DNA from 3 places in the Neisseria sp. P0021.S007 genome. Region 1 is predicted to be linked to each of the others. Evidence: predicted binding sites of a transcription regulator. Region 1 holds the regulator's gene; each other region holds the start of a gene.
The links. The regulator FNR, encoded in region 1, switches genes on or off when oxygen is low (the NO sensors DNR and NnrR bind a similar motif). The targets are predictions, from matches to a motif close to TTGATNNNNATCAA.

Region 1 (5,732 bases):
AGTTGCGTTGCAGGAAGCCTTCTTTGAGGGCGATGGAGAGTTCGTCGTCAGGTTTGGCAAAGTGGTCCATGCCAATGAAAACGTAGCCGCGCTCAGTCAGGGTTTGGACGCAATATTGCAGCATATCGAGTTTTTCTTCGCTGCCGGGAACGACATTGGTGTCGATACGGCGTTGCGGTTTGAAGATATGCGGCAGGTGGGCGTAGTGGTAGAGGGCGAGGCGGTCAGGGTCAAGCGACAAGACCGTGTCGATGGTGGTTTTGATGCTTTCGGTGTTTTGGTGCGGCAGGCCGTAAATCAAATCGACACTGACGGATTTGAACCCTGCTTCGCGGGCGGCATCGATGACTTCTTTGGTTTCTTCGTAACTTTGGATACGGTTGACGGCTGCCTGCACTTTAGGATCGAAGTCTTGAATGCCGACACTCATGCGGTTGAAACCGAGTTTGCCCAGTTTGAGGACGGTTTTGCGGCTGACTTTGCGCGGGTCGATTTCGATGGAGTATTCGCCGTTGGGGATGAGCTGGAAGTATTTGCGGATCATTTCGAAGACGCGTTCGAGTTGGTCGTCGCTTAGGAATGTCGGCGTGCCGCCGCCGAAGTGGAGTTGCGCAAGCTGGTGTCGTCCGCCTAAATGCGGTGCCAGCAACTCCATTTCTTTTTCCAGATACTGGATATAGGCATCGGCACGGCTTTTGTCTTTGGTAATGATTTTGTTGCAGCCGCAGTAGTAGCAGATGGTATTGCAGAAGGGGATGTGGATGTAGAGTGAAAGGGGTTTGTTGAGCGCGCCCATGTTACGCAGGTTTAAAGCTTGGATATATTCGGCTTCTTTAAAGCCTTCATGGAAGCGGTCGGCGGTCGGATAGGATGTATAACGTGGACCGCTTGATGGCAAACTGGCAATCAATTCGCGGTCGAATTCCGGTAATTCATTGTTTGTGTTAGTGTTATTTGAGATAGGGATGATTTTCATGGTCGGGGCTTGTAGTATGAAGTAAGGAAATTAGGGAAAATTTTAGTCAAAATTTCGATAGTTTGGTAGAATGCCTCATAATGATATGCCAACTTTGACATGGGTCAATAGTTATTCGGCTTCATCAGGGATTGAGAGAACTAAGCAAATTAAAGGTGCGTTATGGCCACACACAATGCAACACATCAAATGAAAACCTTGTGTTCCACATGTTCTTTACGCGAGCTGTGTTTGCCTGTCGGACTGATGCCTAACGAATTTTCACAATTAGACGCGGTTATCCGTCAAAGCCGCCGTCTGAAAAAAGGTGAATACCTGTTCCGTGCCGGCGAGCCATTTACCTCTTTGTTTGCCATCCGTGCGGGCTTCTTTAAGACAACAGTCGCCAGCCAAGATGGACGAGACCAGGTAACCGGCTTTTTTATGTCGGGCGAGCTGATCGGTATGGATGGGATTTGTTCCCATATTCACAGCTGTGATGCTGTGGCTTTGGAAGACAGCGAGGTATGCGAGCTTCCGTTTACACACATTGAAGAACTCGGTCAGGATATTCCCAGCCTCCGCTCTCACTTTTTCCGCTTAATGAGTCGCGAAATTGTTCGAGATCAGGGCGTTATGCTGCTTTTGGGCAATATGCGCGCTGAAGAGCGATTGGCAGCATTCTTGCTCAACCTGTCTCAGCGTCTCTATTCACGAGGCTTCGCCGCCAATGATTTTATCTTGCGGATGTCGCGTGAGGAAATCGGCAGCTATTTGGGGCTGAAGCTGGAAACAGTCAGCCGCACCTTGTCTAAATTCCATCATGAAGGCTTGATTTCGGTTGAACACAAGCACATCAAAATCTTAGATGCGACAACCTTGAAGAAAATGGTTTCTGGTTGTTCGCACGCTATCTGAATCTTAGGCCGTCTGAAATATTTCAGACGGCCTTTTTAACAAGAATTAAAGAATAATTGTTAAGTTACGCAAGTGATAGTCAGGTATTAAATTGAAAAATCTTCAACAACCGGCGTGTACAGAATGCGGTCGACTACTTCTCTGGTCAGTTTCGGTGCAAACATCTGGATAAAGTCATACGCGTAACCGCGCAGGTAAGTATCCGAGCGTAAGGCTATCCAAGTGGGCGACGGTTCAAATAAGTGTGCCGCATCAATAAGCTGTAAATCTTGATCGACAACGGGATCGTACGCCATTTTGGCCATCAAACCAACGCCCAAGCCTAAGCGGACATACGTCTTCAATACATCTGTATCGGCAGCCGATAAGGCAACATCAGGTTGCTCAATATGCGCTTTATTAAATGTACGCGCAATGCTGCTGCCGGAATTAAAAGCAAATTCGTAAGTAACCAGCGGAAAAGAAGCCAAATCTTCAAGGCTTAAAGGATTGCGGCAGTCCAAAAGAGGGTGGTCATGCGGAACAATCACGGCATGGTTCCATTCGTAGCAGGGCAGCTTGCCTAACTCAGGATGATCATCAATCTGTTCGGTAATAATTGCTAAATCTGCTTCGCCGCTGCTGACCATTTGCGCAATCGCAGAAGGGCTGCCTTGTTTGATGGTCAAATTGACCTTAGGGTAGTTTTTGACAAATTCCGCAACGATTTTGGGCAAGGCATAACGCGCCTGGGTATGCGTTGTCGCGATGGTCAGCGAACCGCTGTCATGATCGGTAAACTCGCTGCCGATATTTTTAATGTTTTGTACATCGCGCAAAATTCGTTCCGAAATTTCTAACACGGCTTTGCCCGGTTGCGAAACGGAAACCACACGCTTGCCGCTGCGGATAAAAATTTGGATACCCAATTCTTCTTCAAGCAGGCGGATTTGTTTGGAAATGCCGGGCTGGGATGTGAAAAGCGCATCGGCGGCTTCAGAGACATTCAGATTGTGCCGGTAAACTTCAAGGGCGTAACGTAATTGTTGCAGTTTCATGGTAGCAGTACCGAATACGTTGTTATTGTGGATTTTGTGCGACAAACGGCATGTAATTTAACATATTTTGCCCAGTTTTGCCCCGAGTTTTGAAAATGGTTGTTTTTAATGAAAATATCTTTTAATGATATGAAAACAGGAAATTCAGGAAAGAAGAGGGAAAGGGGTTTTGTTGTTTTTGTACAACTTTAGGTAGGTGAATTGTCTGATTTTGCCCTAAATTAATGACACAAGATTGATTTTTCGGCATGATTAACTACTAGGAAGCAGGCACTTCATGATTGTTTGAAGGCATCGAGTATTGACAGTTTGCCTTGCGCTTCTTTATAGTGCAACCTGATATATCCGATTTGCCGCTGTTTTGATACTGCGGCCTGTATATTGGTACTTTGCAGCGGTTGCTTTCCTAGTCCGCCGCATAACAATTTGATGAGGGAATAAAATGACCAAACAGCTGAAATTAAGCGCATTGTTCGTTGCCTTGGTTGCCTCTGGCACCGCTATGGCCAGCGAAGCGCACACCAAACACGGTTACACCGTAAGCAGCCAATCTCAAGAAATCGTCCGTAACAACTACGGCGAATGCTGGAAAAACAGCTACTTCGACAAAGCTACCGAAGGCCGTGTTGAATGTGGTGACCGCGAAGCAGTTGCTCCTGTACAACAAGCTCCTGAGTATGTTGATGAAACTGTTTCTCTGTCTACTAAAACTCTGTTCGGCTTCGACAAAGACAACCTGCGTCCTGAAGCTCAAGAAAACTTGGATTCTTTGGCTCAACGCCTGAGCAACGACAGCGTACAAACTGTACGTGTTGAAGGTCACACTGACTTCATGGGTTCTGAAGAATACAACCAAGCTCTGTCTGAGCGTCGTGCCAACGTAGTTGCTAACTACTTGGTAGGCCGTGGCGTTGCTTCTAGCAAAATCTCTGCAGTAGGTCTGGGCGAGTCTCAAGCTCAAATGACTGCTACTTGTGAAGCTGAAGTTGCTAAACTGGGTAAAAAAGTTTCTAAAGCTAAGAAACGTGCTGCCCTTATCGCTTGTATCGAACCTGACCGTCGCGTTGATGTTAAAATCCGCAGCGTTGTTACTCGTCAAGTTGCTCCAGGCCAAACTATCGAAGGTCAAGGTGAATTGCCTGCTACTGATGAAGGTTGGATCCCAGCTCCTTACAATGGCGTTCACGGTTACGCTAAACCTTAATCGGTTTGTGAAAAATGCCCTGCAATATGCAGGGCATTTTTTTATGGTTTATATTTGAAGAGTCAGGGAATTTATGATTCAAAATAAAAGGCCGTCTGAAAGACTTTTTTCAGACGGCCTTTTATTAAGACAGATTAGTTTGGTTTGGGCCATTTCCATACGCAGATGGCTGCCAGTATCGTACAAATCAAAAAGATAATACTGGATAAGCCATGCCAAATGCCGAATGTACCGCCTACTAGAGACAAGAGCCAGTTATCCAGCCCGTACTTGTGTGCCTCGATAACCGGCGTAACCAAAAGATGATTACAGGCTAAGAGTAGCCAAAGCACCAAAACCCACCAAGAGAGGGAGGCAAGTTGCCGTCTGAAAAAGGCATAGGCTGCGCCAAAAATAACTAAGCCACAAAGTGCTGTAATAGCAAATAAAATGCCGGCAATTTCTCCTGCCAGCATTTTGGGCAGGATGCGGAATAGGATAGGGGCAGTAACATAGCCTGCTGTCAGCTGCATACCAAGCCACATGGCGGCAGCGGTTTGGATAATTTTGTATAGTAGATTCATTATGCTTCTCCTGTGAAGATTTTATTTTCTTTGATTATGGTGTTTTTAGGTACAGCAAAAGGCCGTCTGAAAATGTTTTCAGACGGCCTTTTGTTTATTTAAATATATTGCACGGCAATGATGTCATATTCACGCACGCCGCCGGGTGCTTGAACTTCTGCAACGTCGCCTTCTTCTTTGCCGATCAGGGCTCGGGCAATGGGGGAGCCAACGTAGATTTTGTGTTCTTTGATGTCTGCTTCATCTTCACCGACGATTTGGTAGGTAACTTGTTCTTCGGTTTCCAAATCTTCCAGTGTCACAGTTGTGCCGAACACAATTTTGCCTTCTGCATGGATTTCGGCAGGGTTGATGATGTGCGCCATAGAGAGTTTGTGTTCCAACTCGGCAATGCGGCCTTCGATAAAGCCTTGACGCTCTTTGGCGGCTTCGTATTCTGCGTTTTCAGACAAGTCGCCGTGTGAACGTGCTTCGGCGATGGCTTCAATGACTTCTGGGCGTGCTACGCTTTTGAGGTGTTGAAGTTCTTGTTTCAACAATTCTGCACCACGGACGGTCAAAGGGATTTTTTGCATTGAGTTCTCCATGAAAGCATGATGATGCTTTTAAAATTTTATCCGGCCACGCGCGGTAGCCGGATTGGAAATAAAAATACAAGCCGCCAAAGCTTGGCGGCTTGATGAATAAATAAGTAATGCCTGTATTCTACCAAATTCTGCCGAAACCGCAATAATTAAAACGGATTTTCAGTAAAGTGTTGTTTTCTGTCTATTTTGTTTTTCAGACGGCCTGAAAACTAAATATTGAAGTATTTCAAAGCTGCATCGGAAAAACGGTTTCTTAAATGAATGTTTTTGATTAAAATGCCTGATACTAATTCGTAATAATTAGTCTGCTTTGACTATATAAAGAGAATATATGGAAACAAAACCAACTTCCCAAAATGAACAACAGGCTAACCGCCGTTATTTGACTGTTTGGCGATGGCATTTTTATGCCGGACTTTTGGTTGCGCCGTTTTTAACCCTGCTGGCTGTTACAGGGTTGGGAATGCT
Region 2 (5,732 bases), on a different contig from region 1:
AATTGGTATGATCGAGCAAATCATCCAAAATCGAATCATAGTGCAAAGCATAGCCATTGCTGTCTAGACAGGTATGGATATCGTGTTCCCGACAGGCCGTAAACCAATCGCATACAAACTCATATTGCAATAACGGCTCGCCGCCGGTTGCCGTTACGCCTCCGCCTGTCGCACGCAAATAATGACGATAGGTCATGACCTGCTTCATCACAGTTGCCACATCCAATTCCTGCGCCTGCTCAGTATGAAGATCCCATGTGTCACGATTATGGCAATACAGGCAACGCATCAGGCAGCCTTGCAAAAAGAGCACGTAGCGCAAACCCGGACCATCGACAGCACCGCAAGATTCAATCGAATGAATAATGCCTTTACCGTTATAGTGACGGTGGCCAAGGTCTTTCAGTGCCAGCTCGGGGGTAATGGCAAAAGTCGTGGACATAGTGTTCGGCTCAAAAATGTTTTTGCTTATATGGATTGTACGATAATAAAGGCCGTCTGAACATTTCAGACGGCCTCGGAGCTTTGTTTCAAAACAAACCAAATGCAAATTTAGCTTCCGGTTTGTTTCTCCACCCGGATTACATGGTTTCTGTGAATGTACGGGTAATCACGTCAAGCTGTTGTTCGCGGGTCAGCGAGTTGAAGCGAACCGCATAACCGGACACACGAATGGTCAACTGCGGATATTTCTCTGGATTGTGCATCGCATCTTCCAAAGTCTCGCGATTCAATACGTTGACGTTCAAGTGTTGGCCGCCTTCCAAAATACCGTCTTCATGGTGGAAATAACCGTCCATCAAACCGGCAAGGTTGCGTTCGCGAGAATACTCGTCTTTACCCAACGCGCCAGGAATAATGGAGAAGGTATAGGAAATACCGTCTTTGGCAAACTCAAATGGCAGTTTGGCTACGGAAGTCAATGAAGCGACTGCACCGTTGACGTCACGACCGTGCATTGGGTTTGCACCCGGACCAAACGGAGCGCCTGCACGGCGGCCGTCTGGAGTATTACCGGTTTTCTTACCGTAAACAACGTTGGAAGTAATGGTCAGTACGGACTGAGTCGGAGTGGCGTTGCGGTAAGTTTTGTGGGTTGCCACTTTTTTCATGAAGCGTTCAACCAAATCGCAAGCAATATCGTCAACGCGGTCGTCGTTGTTACCAAATTGTGGGTATTCGCCTTCGATTTCGAAGTCAACGGCAATGCCATTTTCGTCACGAATCGGTTTCACTTTGGCGTACTTAATGGCGGACAATGAGTCGGCAGCCACAGACAAACCGGCGATACCGCATGCCATCGTACGTTTCACATCACGGTCATGCAATGCCATCAATGCAGCTTCGTAGCTGTATTTGTCGTGCATGTAGTGAATAATGTTCAGCGCGGTAACGTATTGGGTTGCCAACCAATCCATGAATTTGTCCATGCGCTCAAAGACAGTGTCGTAGTCCAAAACTTCGTCCATAATCGGCTCGGTTTTCGGACCAACTTGCTCTTTAGATTTCTCGTCCACGCCGCCATTGATTGCGTACAGCAGAGTTTTAGCCAAGTTGGCGCGTGCGCCGAAGAACTGCATTTGTTTGCCGACCACCATCGGGCTGACGCAGCAGGCAATGGCGTAGTCGTCGCTATTGAAGTCAGGGCGCATCAAATCGTCGTTTTCGTATTGGATGGACGAAGTATCGATGGATACTTTGGCGCAGAATTCTTTAAAGCCTTGCGGCAGTTGTTCTGACCACAATACAGTGATGTTTGGCTCAGGAGACGGGCCCATGTTGTACAGAGTATGCAGCACGCGGAAGTTGGTGCGGGTTACCAAGGTACGGCCATCCAAGCCCATGCCACCGATAGATTCGGTTGCCCAAATCGGGTCGCCGGAGAACAGTTGATCGTATTCCGGAGTACGCAGGAAACGGACCATACGCAGTTTCATCACCAAGTGGTCAATGAATTCTTGCGCTTGGGTTTCGGTAATCACACCGTTTTTCAGGTCGCGTTCGATGTAGATGTCCAAGAATGAAGATACACGGCCGAAAGACATCGCCGCACCGTTTTGAGATTTAACGGCAGCGAGGTAGGCAAAGTAAGTCCATTGGATGGCTTCTTGTGCATTTTTTGCAGGGCCGGAAATATCGTAGCCGTAAGAAGCTGCCATTTCTTTCATTTGGTTCAATGCTTTATATTGCTCATTGATTTCTTCGCGGCGGCGGATCACTTCTTCCAAGTCCACACCGTTTTCCAAATCGGCTTGCAGTGAGTTGAACTGGTTGAGTTTGTCTTTCATCAAGAAGTCGATACCGTACAATGCCACGCGGCGGTAGTCGCCGATAATACGGCCGCGGCCATAAGCATCCGGCAGGCCGGTAATCACGCCTGATTTGCGGCAGCGGCGGATGTCGGGCGTATAAACGTCAAATACGCCTTGGTTGTGGGTTTTGCGGTATTTGGTGAAAATTTCGCTGACTTCGGGATTCAATTCAACGTTGTACACTTTGCACGCGTCTTGCACCATTTTCAAACCGCCAAACGGCATGATAGAGCGTTTCAAAGGCTCGTCTGTTTGCAGGCCGACAATGGTTTCCAAATCTTTGTTGATGTAGCCTGGAGCGTGGCTGGTAATACCGGAGACGATTTGCGCGTCGATTTTATACGGCTCGTGTGTACGGTTTTCAACCTTGATACCTTCCATCACTTCCGCCCACAGTTTGGTTGTGGCTTCGGTTGCTGGTGCCAAGAAAGAGGCATCGCCTTCATATGGCGTGTAGTTTTTTTGAATAAAATCGCGGACATCTACGTTGGTTTCCCAGTTGCCACCGACAAAACCTTCCCAAGCGGCTGGACGTTGCTGAACATCATTTGACATATCAAGCTCCTAATTTTATTGAAAATATAGACTGTAAATTTTCTGAAAGGATAACATCAATACCCATTTATTTACAGGGGTTTTTATGAAATAAAATTACAGATTTGGTTTTTCTTGATTTACGTCAATGAGAATAATTGTTACTTGGCACTACATCTCACTTTCCAAACATTCGTACTTAAAAACAGCGTAAAATACAAAATTCAGCCCTGAAGACAGGTGTTCTTCAGGGCTGAGTTTTTATTGCATTTTATATAAAAGGCCGTCTGAATTTTCAGACGGCCTTTTATTCACTTAATCAATTAAGCAAACGGATGATGCAAAACAATGGTTTCTTCACGGTCAGGACCGGTTGAAACAATGGCCACAGGCGCACCGCACACTTCTTCAATACGTTTCAGATAAGCTTTAGCGTTTTCAGGCAGCTTGTCGTACTCTTTCACACCGAAAGTCGACTCGCTCCAACCCGGCATGGTTTCATAAATCGGTTTGCAGGTTTCTACCGCATCGGAGCCGCAAGGCAGAATGTCGGTTTTGCTGCCATCAGGCAATTCATAACCTACACAGATATTGATATTCTCAATACCATCCATCACGTCCAGCTTGGTAATGCACATGCCGGAAATGCCGTTAACTTGAATAGAGCGTTTCAGAGCAGCTGCGTCAAACCAGCCACAACGACGCGCACGACCGGTTACGGAGCCGAACTCATGGCCGCGTTCAGCCAAGCCTGCGCCCACTTCGTCAAACAATTCAGTCGGGAATGGGCCGGAACCCACGCGGGTGGTATAGGCTTTAACGATACCCAAAACGTAATCCTGCATTTGCGGGCCCACGCCTGCACCGGCAGAAGCGGCACCTGCCAAGCAGTTGGACGAAGTTACAAACGGATAAGTACCGTAGTCGATGTCCAGCAACGTACCTTGTGCGCCTTCAAACAACAGGCTTTCGCCTTTGCGGTTTTTCTCGTTCAAAACACGGGAAACATCGGTAATCATCGGCGTAATGCGCGGTGCAACTTTTTCAATGACCGCCATCACATCTTCAACTTTTACCGGCTCGGCATTGTGCAGGTGTTGCAACTGAACATTGTAATAAGCCAAAACAGCTTCCAGTTTTTCAACCAGTTTTTCAGGGTGCAACAAGTCCACCACGCGAATCGCGCGACGGGCAACTTTATCTTCATAGGCTGGGCCGATGCCGCGACCGGTTGTACCAATTTTGCTTTTACCGCGGGAAGCTTCGCGTGCTTGGTCAAGCGCAATGTGGTAAGGCAGAATCAATGGGCAGGTTGGCGCAATTTTCAGACGGCCTTCGACGTTTTTCACACCGGCAGCGTTCAATTCATCGATTTCACCCAACAATGCTTCAGGAGAAACGACAACGCCTGAGCCGATGAAGCAGTCCAAAGTCTCGTGCAAAATGCCGCTTGGAATCAGGCGCAAAATGGTTTTTTTGCCACCGACGACCAAAGTATGGCCGGCATTGTGGCCGCCTTGGAAACGTACTACACCGCTGGTTTCTTCCGCCAGCCAGTCAACAATCTTACCTTTGCCTTCATCACCCCATTGGGCACCGATTACGACAACATTTTTAGCCATAGCCATCTAACCTTATTTCAGATACAAAATTTCAAAATAAAACTCAATCGTTCAAAGCGATTACTTTCCAAACGCCGTCTACCTGTTTCAGACGGCCTGTAACCTCTTCCGAACCGTTATAGCCGATACCGTAATCGATAACGACACATTGTCCTTGTTCGCGCAAAGCATCTACCGCTTCTTGAGCTGCGGGCATGTCTTTTACATCAACAGCCACCACGGATTCCCGTCCGATAGCAGGAAGGCGGCCGATGAAGCTGCGCAAATCAAAACTGAATCCGGCTGCAGGACGCGCTCGTCCGAAGTATCCGCCCAATCCGTCATAACGGCCGCCACGTGCCACGGCATCATGACGGTTTGAACCATAAGCCGCGTAAAGCAAACCGGTGTGGTAATTGTCAACGCGCAGTTCCGACAAATCTATATGCACTTTTTGATTTGTGAACGCATCGCATACTGCCTGCAATTCATCCAAGGCCGCACTGACTGCGGACAATTCCGGTAATTTCTCACGAGCCACAGTCAGCACTTCACGACCACCGTACAGTCGGGGCAACAATGAAAACGCTTTTGCCCACATACCGTCAAGTTTCCACTCTTTAACCAACTGGCTGACAACCTCGGCATCTTTGTCCTGCATCGATGACAGCAGGGTTGCCGATTGCTGCTCATCTAAATGCGCGGCATTTGCCAAAGCACGGAATACGCCGATATGGCCCAACGAAAGCAAAACTTCGCCCATGTCGGCAATCTTCATGCTTTTCAGCATCAAATCAATCAATTCAATATCCGCTTCAATGCCTTCCAAGCCATACATTTCCGCACCTGCCTGTAAAGGCTCGCGCATATTGAGCAATCCGTCAGGCCGCGCATGAAGCACCGAACCGGCATAGCATAAACGGTTGATGCCCTGGTTGGCAGAAAGCAAGTGGGCATCAATACGCGCCACCTGCGGCGTAATATCCGCGCGGATACCGAGCTGACGGCCGCTAAGCTGATCGACGACCAAAATGGTTTTCAAAGACAAACCGGCATCGATATGCGTCAATAAAGAATGGCTGTATTCCATCAATGGCGGTTGCACCAATTCATAACCATGCACGCGGAACAAAGCCAACAGCCGCTCACGGGCGCTTTCCAATTGTCGCGCATTGGTCGGCAATACGTCGGCGACGTGTTCAGGAAGCTGCCAAGACTTCATGAGAATCTACCTCTGTTTTTTGTAAACACAAAGGGCTGCTTAAATTTAAAACCAAATCAGCCT
Region 3 (5,732 bases), on a different contig from region 1:
GCCTTTCATTGAGCCATGGGGCTGTTTCTGAATTGGATGGGCAGCAATACGTCATCCTGAGTGAACACACATTAAACCAACGCGATTATCTACGCCGTTTCAAAACCACACGCCGTGAAATTTTTGACCAAGCATGGAAAACGGCAGAAGGGCAGGGTGCATTTGACAGTCTGTTTTTCAATTCAGACGGCCTTTTGTTAGAGGGTGGAAGAAGCAATGTGTTCGTCAAATATCAAGGACAATGGCTCACGCCGTCTTTGGATTTGGATATTTTGAACGGGGTAATGCGCCAAGCGGTATTGAAGCAGTCTCAGCTATATTTAGGTGCAGATACAATCAAGGAAGCCCACATCACGCGCGCTATATTGGAAAATGCGGAAGAAATCCGTTTGAGTAACGCTTTAAGGGGCGTGTTTGCGGTTTCGCTCCGTAAATAAATGGCAATAGTCAAATCATCGTGATTCAAATTGTCGTAAAGCGGCAATATCCGATAGAATACGTCATTTCAACAATGAGGTCGTCTGAAAGGGAAAACAATATGGCAAAAGCAAAAGGTGGATTGGGACGCGGTTTGGATTCGCTGATTTCCAATGCAGTGGACAGCAGCAGTAGCGACCGCCTGACAACGGTTGCCATCGCCGATATTCAGCCCGGCCGTTATCAGGCGCGTGTGCAAATTGATGACGAAGCTTTGCAGGAATTGGCCGATTCCATTAAAGCGCAAGGCATTATCCAGCCGGTTATCGTACGCGAACGTGGTTTGTCTCAATATGAATTGATTGCCGGAGAACGCCGTTGGCGCGCTTCCCAGTTGGCCGGTTTGACCGAAATTCCCGTCGTCATTAAAACCATCAGCGACGAAACTGCGTTGGCCATGGGTTTGATTGAAAACTTACAACGTGAAAACCTGAATCCGATTGAAGAAGCGCAAGGTTTGAAACGCCTTGCCGATGAATTCGGCCTGACTCATGAAACCATCGCAAAAGCCGTCGGTAAAAGCCGTAGTGCCATCTCCAACAGCCTGCGTCTGTTGAGCCTGCCTGAGCCGGTTCAGGAAATGCTTTACCAACGCCGTCTGGAAATGGGTCATGCCCGCGCGTTGCTGACCTTGCATGTGGTTGACCAATTGGAGTTGGCACAAAAAGCCGTCAAAAACGGTTGGTCGGTACGCGAGGTAGAGCGCCGCAGCCAGTTGGCACATCAAAAAGCCAAACCGGAAGCAACCAAAACCATTAACCCGGATATCCGCCGCATCAATGATGCATTGACCGAGCATTTGGGCGTTAATGCCGAAGTCAAAACCAGTAATCAGAAAAAAGGCAAAATCGTGCTGCATTTTGATACGCCGGAAACATTCGAATATTTGCTGAAGCAGTTAGGCATCAATCAAGCGTTCTAACGGCTTTATAAACAGAACGGGCCGTCTGAAAAAAGCTTTTCAGACGGCCTCAATTTTTGAAAAAGCGTAGAGCGTATAAATGTTTACAATACAAATCAAAATCTTCTGTAAAATCTGTGTAGCAACATGTAATTTGTGTTAAACTCCGTTCCTGCAAAGATTTGTTTTATATGTGTTAATCATTTATCTGTGAAAGGTTCACAAAGATTAACATATTGCTTGACGTTAATAAACTTCTTGATTATATTAATTTACCTTGCGTTTTGGGGTGTGAAGTACAATGAATCAGATAGTCCCATTGCAAGTGATTGTATTGTTAATAATTTCAGTTGTTTGTGCGTTATTTTCCGGATTGCCCGGCTTCCTCTCTGCTTTTGCGGGAGGATTTTCGTACATTTTGCCTACCCTAGTTGCAGTTTTACTTTTAAAGTTTTCCCGACGAAATCCTGATCTGCAAAGTTCGATGTTTATCGGCGGAGAGGTTTTAAAAGTAGTGCTGTCGCTGGTATCTATGTTGGTCGTTTTTGCGATATGGCATCGATCACTGGTATTTTACCCATTTTTATTGGCGTTTCTTGGCGTCAGTCATTTGGTTTTTTTAGTATTGTTGAGAGTGAAACACTATGGCAGGTGAAACTATGACCGCTGCCGACTACATCAAGCACCACTTGCAAAGCTTGACCAGTATGTCGGATGTTACTCAGGGTCAAGGACTGAAAAACATTGCTGATTTTTCGTTCATTAACCTTGATGCAATCTTTTTTGCCGTTCTGTTGGGCGTAATCGGCAGCTTCCTTTTGTGGCGCGGTGCCAAAAAAGCGACGGCCGGTGTTCCCGGTCGTTTCCAAGCGGCTGTTGAAATTCTGTTCGAATTCGTGGATGACATGTGTAAAAGCATTATCCATAACGAACAATCGCGTAAAGCCGTTGCCCCGTTGGGTCTGACCTTATTTGTCTGGATTCTCTTGATGAACGCCATGGATATGCTGCCGGTTGATTTGCTGCCGATGGCATGGCAAGGCATTACCGGTAATCATCATGCCCTGTTGCGCGTCGTGCCGACAGCTGACTTGAATACGACTTTGGCTCTGGCGATTGGCGTATTGCTGATCTGTATTTACTACAATGTCAAAATCAAAGGCCTTGGCGGTTGGATTCACGAGTTGTTCTGCGCACCTTTCGGTCCGTGGCTTGCTCCGGCCAACTTCCTGCTGAACTTGGTAGAGTTCTTGTCCAAAACCGTATCCCACGGTATGCGGTTGTTTGGTAATATGTATGCTGGCGAGCTGGTGTTCCTGTTGATCGCTCTGTTGGGCGGTGCATGGGCGTCAACCGGCAGTGTCGAAACTTTGGATCCGATTTTATTTGTGTTCCACCTGATTGCCGGTTTGGCTTGGGCGATTTTCCACATTTTGGTCATCACCTTGCAGGCATTTATTTTCATGGCGTTGGCGTTCGTATATATCGGACAGGCGCATGATGCACACTAATCAAGTAGTTTTTTTGTAGTTTGTTTTTTGTAGTTTAACCTTTACTATTTTAAGGAGTTTAAAAATGGGTTTGATTGCTATCGCATGTGGTTTGATCGTTGCCTTGGGCGCATTGGGTGCCTCTATCGGTATTGCAATGGTTGGTTCTAAATACTTGGAATCTTCTGCTCGCCAACCTGAGCTGATCGGTCCTCTGCAAACCAAACTGTTCTTGATCGCTGGTCTGATCGACGCGGCTTTCTTGATCGGTGTGGCTATTGCCCTGTTGTTCGCCTTCGTTAACCCGTTTAGTGGTGCGTAATCAAGACGGAGCGATCCGTTCAGATACAGGCTTGCCGTCTGTTTGATTAACCCAGATACGAAGGTTAAGTAACGTGAATATTAATGCAACCTTATTTGCGCAAATCCTAGTTTTCTTTGGCTTGGTATGGTTTACGATGAAATTCGTATGGCCTCCGATCGCCAAAGCATTGGATGAGCGTGCCGCAAAAATCGCCGAAGGCTTGGCTGCTGCCGAGCGCGGTAAGAGCGATTTTGAGCAGGCAGAGAAAAAAGTTGCAGAACTTATGGCCGAAGGGCGTAATCAGGTAACCGAAATGGTTGCCAACGCCGAAAAACGTGCTGCAAAAATTGTAGAAGAAGCCAAAGAGCAAGCTTCTCATGAAGCAGCACGCATTGCAGCCCAAGCAAAAGCTGATGTAGAGCAAGAAGTTAACCGTGCACGCGAAGTGTTGCGCGAACAGGTCGCTTCATTGGCTGTTAAAGGTGCGGAATCTATCCTGCGTAAAGAAGTCGATGCTTCCAAACATGCAGATCTGCTCAGTGCCTTAAAACAGGAGCTGTAATCTTATGGCAGAGTTCGCAACGATTGCCAGACCTTATGCGAAAGCATTGTTTAGTCTGGCTCAGGAAAAAAACCAAATCGAGTCTTGGTTGGGCGAACTGAAAGAACTCGCAGCGGTTGTTCAGGATGAGAAAGTCATTGCTTTCATCGAGCAGCCGGAAACGGGAGCTTCCGAAAAGGCAGAAACGCTCAAAGGTCTTGTCGGTATCAAAAATGTCGAATTGGCAAATTTTATTACCGTTTTGGCCGAGCAAAAGCGTTTGCTGGTATTGCCGGAAATTTATGCCCAATATCAAGATTTGACCTTGATACACAACAATACGAAATCGGCAGTAATTTACAGCGCGTATGAGCTCAGTTCTCAGCAGCTGGCCGATGTTACCGATATCCTGACAAAACGCTTCAACAGCAAATTGGATGTGGTAGCTAAAGTTGCCCCTGAATTAATCGGCGGCATCAAAGTAGAAGTGGGTGATCAGGTCTTGGATTTGTCCGTACAAGGCAAACTGAATGCTTTGTATGCGACTATGACAAATTAGGAGAGTTTTCATGCAGCTTAATCCTGCTGAAATTAGCGATTTGATTAAAGCTAAAATCGAAAATCTGTCCGTCAATGCAGAAGTGCGTACCCGTGGTACCGTTGTTTCTGTTACAGACGGCATTGTGCGCATTCATGGCTTGTCAGACGCGATGCAAGGTGAGATGCTCGAATTCCCCGGTAACACTTTCGGTCTGGCCATGAACTTGGAGCGTGACTCCGTCGGTGCCGTAGTGTTGGGTGAGTACGAACACATTAAAGAAGGCGATACAGTTACCTGTACCGGCCGTATTTTGGAAGTGCCGATCGGTCGCGAACTGGTTGGCCGTGTGGTTGATGCATTGGGTCGTCCTATCGATGGTAAAGGTCCAATCAACACAACATTGACTGCTCCAATCGAGAAAATTGCACCGGGTGTGATTGCGCGTAAATCGGTTGACCAACCAATGCAAACCGGCCTGAAAGCCATTGACTCTATGGTTCCGGTTGGTCGTGGTCAACGTGAGTTGATCATTGGTGACCGTCAAACCGGTAAAACTGCCGTGGCACTGGATGCCATCGTTAACCAAAAAGGTACAGGCGTTATCTGTATTTATGTGGCTATCGGTCAAAAAGCATCTTCTATTGCCAACGTAGTACGCAAATTGGAAGAGCATGGCGCGATGGAGCATACCATCGTGGTTGCTGCAACTGCTTCTGAAGCCGCTGCACTGCAATACATCGCTCCTTACTCCGGTTGTACCATGGGTGAATTCTTCCGTGACCGTGGTGAAGATGCGTTGATCGTATACGATGACTTGTCTAAACAAGCCGTTGCATACCGTCAAATTTCTCTGCTGTTACGCCGTCCTCCTGGCCGTGAAGCATATCCTGGCGACGTATTCTATCTGCACTCCCGTCTGTTGGAACGTGCAGCCCGTGTCAGCGAAAACGAAGTTGAAAAACTGACCAATGGCGAAGTAAAAGGCAAAACCGGTTCTCTGACTGCGTTGCCAATTATTGAAACCCAAGCCGGTGACGTATCAGCATTCGTACCAACCAACGTAATCTCGATTACAGACGGCCAAATCTTCTTGGAGACCGACTTGTTCAACGCCGGTATCCGTCCTGCAATCAATGCCGGTATTTCCGTATCGCGCGTAGGTGGTGCAGCACAAACCAAAGTCATCAAAAAACTGGGTGGCGGTATCCGTTTGGCGTTGGCACAGTACCGTGAATTGGCAGCGTTCTCGCAATTTGCTTCCGATTTGGACGAAGCAACGCGCAAACAGCTGCAACACGGTGAAGTAGTTACTGAATTGATGAAACAAAAACAATTCAGCACATTGAACACTGCCGAAATGGCATTGACTTTGTGGGCGATCAACAACGGTTCTTACGCAGATGTTCCGGTATCCAAAGCCTTGGCTTTCGAAGCAGAATTCTTGAGTTTCGTACGTACGCAACATCCTGAGGTTCTGG

Region 2: the regulator FNR is predicted to act here: its motif matches at 2,982-2,995, upstream of pflB (formate C-acetyltransferase).
Region 3: the regulator FNR is predicted to act here: its motif matches at 1,619-1,632, upstream of ACTHUR_RS04120 (ATP synthase subunit I).

Annotation. Positions count from the first base shown of each region.
Region 1 covers NZ_JBQCXA010000004.1:97,983-103,714, forward strand. The annotation lists gene hemN (oxygen-independent coproporphyrinogen III oxidase) at 1-976, opposite strand, end outside; gene fnr (fumarate/nitrate reduction transcriptional regulator Fnr) at 1,139-1,873, shown strand; gene ACTHUR_RS07015 (CysB family HTH-type transcriptional regulator) at 1,960-2,910, opposite strand; gene ACTHUR_RS07020 (OmpA family protein) at 3,353-4,114, shown strand; gene ACTHUR_RS07025 (DUF4149 domain-containing protein) at 4,249-4,677, opposite strand; gene greA (transcription elongation factor GreA) at 4,776-5,252, opposite strand; gene ACTHUR_RS07035 (PepSY-associated TM helix domain-containing protein) at 5,596-5,732, shown strand, end outside.
Region 2 covers NZ_JBQCXA010000001.1:505,984-511,715, reverse strand. The annotation lists gene pflA (pyruvate formate lyase 1-activating protein) at 1-442, opposite strand, end outside; gene pflB (formate C-acetyltransferase) at 582-2,867, opposite strand; gene ACTHUR_RS02410 (adenylosuccinate synthase) at 3,170-4,468, opposite strand; gene ACTHUR_RS02405 (ATP phosphoribosyltransferase regulatory subunit) at 4,512-5,669, opposite strand.
Region 3 covers NZ_JBQCXA010000002.1:230,401-236,132, forward strand. The annotation lists gene ACTHUR_RS04110 (bifunctional chorismate-binding protein/class IV aminotransferase) at 1-437, shown strand, start outside; gene ACTHUR_RS04115 (ParB/RepB/Spo0J family partition protein) at 539-1,399, shown strand; gene ACTHUR_RS04120 (ATP synthase subunit I) at 1,680-2,033, shown strand; gene atpB (F0F1 ATP synthase subunit A) at 2,023-2,889, shown strand; gene atpE (F0F1 ATP synthase subunit C) at 2,954-3,190, shown strand; gene ACTHUR_RS04135 (F0F1 ATP synthase subunit B) at 3,264-3,734, shown strand; gene ACTHUR_RS04140 (F0F1 ATP synthase subunit delta) at 3,739-4,272, shown strand; gene atpA (F0F1 ATP synthase subunit alpha) at 4,283-5,732, shown strand, end outside.